2 regions of the Shewanella maritima genome follow, and region 2 is predicted to be linked to the other one. Evidence: predicted binding sites of a transcription regulator. Region 2 holds the regulator's gene; the other holds the start of a gene.

Region 1 (3,427 bases), 1.8 Mb from region 2:
CAGTACATGTCATATAGAAACTAATACGACCTTGACGCTGGGCACCGAGCATACGCTCGTCTAGCACTCGCGTGAATACGCAAGTGTCATAAATTTTGTTCGCTAGCTCTTGATCAATATTTGGCAAAACCGCTTGTTCATAAGTGGTGCCGTCCGCTTGCAAAATGCGCAAGGTTGGAATGTGCAATGACGCTTTATCTAAGAAGCTGACACGATGCACAGTGTCATTATTCGTTGTTGCGTTGCTCATATTGTGCTCTTAGTTATAGGGTAAATAGTTACCTGATATTATAATCTGCTGATAAACATTACGTTAACGTAAACTACCTAGCAATAGTCATTATTTGCCGTGGCTCATTTTAGCACTTGGGCAAATGTATATAATGGTTTACGACTGCGACAATGTTACTGCACATCTTCATTTGGTGCAGGGATCAAACATAATACTGTGCGTTGCCCGACAGGAACTTTTGCATTTGGGAATACAATTGCTTCAATATCATGCTCAATGATGACTTGTTGGCCACCTTCAGTGGCTAACACCTCGCCTTTATTAAATTGAGTAAAGTTCTCTGTACTATCTGCAAAGCTGAATGTGAAGTCTTCAAAGTGTTTATTCACTGAGCGTGACACTTTATATAGGTTTAGCTGCTCAGCTTCATAGGCTGGTAATTCAACTTCAGTTTGAGTCACAAGCGCGGTTAGCATGGCTTTCGCTTTAGCAAATTTACTCATATCGTTTTGCCCAAACGGCATGACCTTACCTAACTCAACCGTAAACGCATCGGCGCCAAACTCATTAGATGAATAGTAGCTAAATGTGGTTGTCGGTTCGTGGTGATACAAAATGGTATCGACACCACATGCGGCCAAAAACATCATCTGCTCACCACTGTAGCTCTTACCATGACGATAAGGGTAAATGGCAAACTTCTCATGCTTTGATGGTTTTATTGCGGTGTGCAGGTCATAGTGAATACGCTGTTTGTCATCATTTTGCTCAAAGAAGTCTCGTACATAACCTTCTAAGGCTTTAGCGCGCACTCGCTCTTGGTTTTGGGTGTCACCGTTTGCATGCCCGCCGCTAAATAAACGGTTCATGTTCTCTTCGACAAATCGGGTCTTGTTGTGAATAGATGGCGGATTGCCAATTAGAAACAATACTCGTTGCTTTAGCGTTAACTCGCCAGTTAATAAGCCAGTAATCAACTCATTGCAAATTTCAATTGGCGCCGTCTCGTTACCGTGCACAGCGCAAGACAGTACGATGTCCTTTTGATAGTCCTTAGGTGTAAAGCAAATTACCCCAGTATCGAGCACTTCAACGTTAACATTGCTGTTGGTATTTACCTTAAATGGTGCGTCGATTGCTTGTGGGTGAGCTAACGTAAATGCGAGGAAATCATTATCTTTAATTGATGCTTGTAACACTCTTCTCTCCTTAACGGTGTTTTATTTGGCGCAGATTCTAACACACGCCACCATCCTTAGGGTTATATGCTAGGTAAATTTGTTTTCACAAATGACTTGCAATCAACTAATAATTTTTTATTATAGCCATCTAAACGTCTAACAATCTAAATATCTAAACGTTTAAACATCTATTGTATGAGTGAGGGGTTATCCATGGCATTAGCAACATTTGGCGCAGGCTGTTTCTGGGGTGTTGAGTATTTCTTTCGTGAAGTTGAAGGTGTATCAGATGCTGTTTGCGGTTATATGGGCGGAGATGATAGCAAGGTAACCTACGAGCAAGTAAAACAAGGTAATACCGGGCATGCCGAAGTGGTGCAAGTTGAGTATGACCCAGAACAAGTCAGTTACGAGCAGCTGCTTGATATCTTTTGGACCAACCACAACCCAACCACCCTTAATCAGCAAGGTGGTGATATTGGCAGTCAATATCGCAGTACAGTGTTCTTTCATAACGCAGAGCAAAAGCAATTAGCCGAGGCTGCAAAAATAGCGCTAATCAAGAGCGGCAAATGGGGCATTAAGCAAATTGTTACTGAAATTGTGCCTTTGCAAAGCTTCCACCGCGCAGAAGAGTATCATCAGCAATATTTAGAGAAAAATGGTCTGCCGAGCTGCCATATTAGTTACTAGATTGATATCCACCTTGATGCTGTAGTGCATGGATAGCTTTACAGCACCGATTAAGCTAATCGAAATACTCGTTGTAAGATCCCTTTACCCTCTTAGCTAAATTCCCTACAATCCCCAGATTATGCGAATGCATTTCATTGGAGAATTAAAATAATGTCTGAATCTCGTCACAGTAATCTGCTTATCTTAGGCTCAGGTCCTGCAGGTTATACAGCTGCCGTTTACGCTGCTCGAGCAAACCTAAAGCCTGTTATGATCACTGGTATGCAACAAGGTGGTCAGCTAACCACTACCACTGAAGTTGAAAACTGGCCTGGCGATGCTGAAGGCCTAACTGGCCCAGCTTTAATGGAACGAATGAAAGAGCATGCTGAGCGTTTCGAGACTGAGATTTTATTTGACCACATTAATGAAGTCACATTAACTGAGCGCCCTTTCAAGCTTAAAGGTGACAATGGCGAATACACATGTGATGCACTAATTATCGCAACGGGTGCATCTGCACGTTACTTAGGTTTACCATCAGAAGAAGCATTTATGGGCCGCGGCGTATCAGCTTGTGCAACTTGTGATGGATTCTTCTACCGTAACCAAAAGGTCGCGGTTATTGGTGGTGGTAACACAGCTGTTGAAGAAGCACTTTACTTGAGCAATATTGCTTCAGAAGTTCACCTAATTCACCGCCGTGATAGCTTCCGCTCAGAAAAAATCTTAACTAAGCGCCTAATGGACAAAGTTGAGAACGGTAATATCCTACTACACCTAGACCAAACCCTTGAAGAAGTGGTTGGCGATGACATGGGTGTAACAGGTCTTAAAAAGAAAAGCACTAAAGACGGTAGCATTACCGATTTAGAAGTAGCAGGTGTTTTCGTTGCTATTGGTCACTCTCCAAACACAGGTATGTTTGAAGGCCAATTAGATATGAATAACGGCTACATTAAAGTGAACAGCGGTCTTGCGGGCAATGCGACTCAAACAAGCATCGAAGGTATTTATGCTTGTGGTGATGTAATGGACCAACACTACCGCCAGGCGATTACCTCTGCAGGTACAGGTTGTATGGCTGCACTAGATGCTGAGCGCTACCTAGACGCTAAAGGCTAACCACTAAAGTAGTTACATAAATGCTAAAGGGCTCAACTGTATAAACTCAGCTGAGCCCTTTTGTTTGTCTTGAACAAAGTAATAACTAAACTAGTTTACACTTTGAATTGATCCACTAGTTTAGCCAGATCAGCGGCGCCTTGGTTTATTTGCTCGCTGTTGTCGTTTATTAACGCATTCTGCTGATGGTTCTCTAGCGACATTTCGTTGATAC
Region 2 (3,427 bases):
TCTAAATATATGTGGACAAAAATTAACGCTTTATAGAGCTGCAACCGCATCTAAGCCAGCTTTGATGTCTGCGCTTAGATCGTCACCATCCTCAATGCCGACAGATAGTCTCAATAATGTGTCTTCAACACCAGCCTCTAGGCGAGCTTCTCGCTCCATTGCACGGTGGGTCATGGTTGCCGGAACGGCTACTAAACTTTCCACGCCGCCTAAACTTTCAGCAACACTGAACAATTTCAGCGCATCTAAAAAGGCGACAACCTCGGCCTCACCACCTTTAAGCTCGAAACTTAACATAGCGCCGAAACCTTTTTGTTGTTTCTGCGCAATTTCGTGGCCTGGATGGTCAGATAATCCCGGGTAATACACTTTTGCAACGCTTTCATGGCTAGTTAGCAGCGCAACAATCTTTTGTGCATTGGCTTGATGCTCACGAATACGCACACCTAAAGTGCGAATGCCGCGTAATGCTAAGTAACTGTCAAAAGCGCTGCCCGTAAGCCCTAAGGTATTCGACCACCAATGTAATAACTCGCCTAGCTCAGCATCTTTTGCGACTACTGCGCCGCCAACCACGTCGCTATGGCCATTGATATATTTAGTAGTGGAATGAATCACGATGTCGGCGCCTAAATCGAGCGGCTGCTGCAAAATTGGCGACAAGAAGGTGTTATCAACCACAACCCAAGCGCCAACCTCGTGGCTTGCCTGTGCAATGGCAGCAATATCCACCACTCTTAATAGCGGGTTTGATGGGGTTTCAAGCCAAACCATTTTTGGCTTTTGCTTAATTGCCTGCGCTAATGCTTGCTCATCGGTTTGATCGACAACCAATAATTTAAACGCGCCCTTTTTGGCAAGATTTGTGAACAAACGATAGCTGCCACCATAACAATCGTGGGGTACAACGATTAAATCCTCAGGCTCAAGTAGACTGGTGACCAAAGTAATGGCCGCCATACCGGTACAGGTCACAACACCTGTTGCTCCGTTTTCAAGTTGAGCAATAGTATCTCCAAGGATATTTCGGGTTGGGTTACCCGAGCGACTATAGTCGAACTCGCGTGGATTTTTATGACCATCAAAAGAGTAGTTGGTCGACAGATAAATCGGCGGCACAACTGCGCCATACTGGGTGTCACTTTCAATACCTTGGCGCACTGCCACTGTCGCATTTTGAGGTTTGGCCATCATTGACTCCTAAATCAACCACTCAAGAAAGAGATGTCTAGACGTCCAAATGTACCTAACCCAAACATCAGCGTCAATAGGAAATAGCCATATAGACATCTAAACATCGAGAAATCTATTTGCATTGCACACAATTTCGTTGCAATAATTTGACTAACGTAGATAAGGGGTTAAAATCAGCCCCGAATTCAAAGCTAAAGGTGAGTTAATGACTGAGTGGAACGGCGACTATATTAGCCCATACGCCGAGCATGGCAAAAAGAATGAACAAGTAAAGAAGATTACTGTGTCCATCCCTTTAAAGGTGCTAAAAGTTTTAACTGACGAGCGTACTCGCCGTCAGGTAAATAACCTACGCCACGCCACTAACAGTGAGCTGTTATGCGAAGCTTTCTTGCATGCATACACAGGTCAGCCACTGCCAAATGACGATGACTTATCTAAAGAGCAACCAGACCAAATTCCTGCTGAAGCAAAAAAATTGATGGATGCTATGGGCATCGAGTGGGAAGACGTAGAATAGTCTGCAGACCATATCGAATTTTAAGATGCTTCAATCGCTCAGGTGGTTGAAGCATTTTTTATTACTCTCGCACCTATTTTTTGCTCCCGCGCCAAGGCGCAGCTTGCTCAAGTTCAAGCCATACTAAATATGGAAGTAACATGACAATAGTCGACCCGTTAAGTCTTATCCTAGCTTCAATCATCATGTTTGCTGGTGCGCTAACTCAAAGCCTAATTGGCTTTGGTTTAGCAGTTGTGGCAACGCCGCTGTTGTATATTGTCGACCCAGACTTAGTGCCAGTGCCGGTCATATTAATGGGCTTTTCGATTTCAGCGTTAACCTTATATCGCGAGCGCAGCGCGCTTGAATTTAACGGACTGCAATATGCACTCATTGGCCGCGTGCCAGGCGGACTCCTTGGTGCCAGTCTACTGATACTCGCACCAGCTGATATTCTCGGCCTAATGATTGCGGGTATTGTGCTGCTAGCAGTGTTACTGAGCATCTATAAAATCACTGCGCCCGTGAATAAGCTCACCTTGTTTATTGCTGGGATCTTTTCGGGGATTTTTGGCAATATTGCCGCGATTGGCGGCCCGCCATTAGCAATACTGTTAGCTGGCAAAGCCGCTGCTGACTTTCGCGCTGCTTTATCTGCGTTTTTTGTGTTTAGCTCAATGATAGCACTGGCCATATTGGCGATATATGGATTAGTACAATGGCAACATCTCGTTATCGCTGCCATGCTTTTGCCCTCTGTGATATTAGGGCACAAAGTGGCTGGTAAATATGTACACAATATTGATAAAGACCTGACGCGAAAAGTCACCTTTATTTTGTGTAGCTTAAGCGCGCTCATCCTGGCTACTAAATCAATTATTAGCTTAATGGCTACTTAGTTTGCCCTCACGTTTGTCAACTTTCATCGCTTAGCGATGATGTCGCTGTGAGTTCCATCATGCTTATCAACGTGTTGTTTGACAGTAATCTCTTGATACATCTACACTCATTCTTTTGTCTAACCTAAGGTGTATCAGTTGAATATCAATGACTTAGAGTTATTTATAGCGGTTGCTAAACTCGGTAGCTTTTCTAAAGCCGCAGATTCATTTGATACCAGACGCGCGTTAGTTAGCCGCCGCATCGGCGAGCTAGAAAAACAATTAGGCGCGCCACTTTTTATTCGTACCACCCGCGCAATGTCGCTAACTCCTAGTGGCGAGCAATTCTTAGAGCAAGTGGAGCCTTTAGTTGGGCAATTTCTCAATGCTGCCCGAATGGTTGAAAACCAGCAATCTCAGTTACAAGGGAAGCTTAGAATTGGTCTCTTGCCATTTATGGAGCGACTGCTCGATAGGCAAATAGCGGAGTTCATGCGAAAGCACCCACAAATCAAACTTGAGATCTTTATGGTCTCAGGCGGCTATCGCGAGCTGACTCGGCTCGGGTTAGATTTTGTCATTGATGTAGGCAAGCTAGAAGACAGCAGCTTTGTTGCCAAAAAGCTCACATCTTTCAAGCTAAAGCTGTTTGCTACACCAGAGTATCTGGCGCAGCACGATGAAATTACTTGTGTGGAAGACTTAGCGCAACACTCAATGATTGCCTCAACCGGCGGCACAATTCAAAACCATATCATGATCGATGACCAGACTTTTTCTATCGATTACAGCCTAATCACCAACGACTTTAGTTCCCTGTTTAGTTTTTGTCTTGCCGGTGCTGGAATCG

Evidence for each region. The regulator MetJ, encoded in region 2, represses methionine synthesis genes. The targets are predictions, from matches to a motif close to TAGACGTCTAGACGTCTA.
Region 1: msrA (peptide-methionine (S)-S-oxide reductase MsrA) is a predicted target of MetJ. The motif match lies at 1,555-1,572, and genes of this name have one in related genera.

The regions. Positions count from the first base shown of each region.
Region 1 covers NZ_CP036200.1:4,552,722-4,556,148, reverse strand. Annotated here, with positions in the region: gene EXU30_RS19365 (thiamine pyrophosphate-dependent dehydrogenase E1 component subunit alpha) at 1-250, opposite strand, end outside; gene astE (succinylglutamate desuccinylase) at 406-1,431, opposite strand; gene msrA (peptide-methionine (S)-S-oxide reductase MsrA) at 1,627-2,106, shown strand; gene trxB (thioredoxin-disulfide reductase) at 2,260-3,213, shown strand; gene EXU30_RS19345 (methyl-accepting chemotaxis protein) at 3,309-3,427, opposite strand, start outside.
Region 2 covers NZ_CP036200.1:1,652,084-1,655,510, forward strand. Annotated here, with positions in the region: gene metB (cystathionine gamma-synthase) at 31-1,191, opposite strand; gene metJ (met regulon transcriptional regulator MetJ) at 1,400-1,714, shown strand; gene EXU30_RS07190 (sulfite exporter TauE/SafE family protein) at 1,855-2,595, shown strand; gene EXU30_RS07195 (LysR family transcriptional regulator) at 2,734-3,427, shown strand, end outside.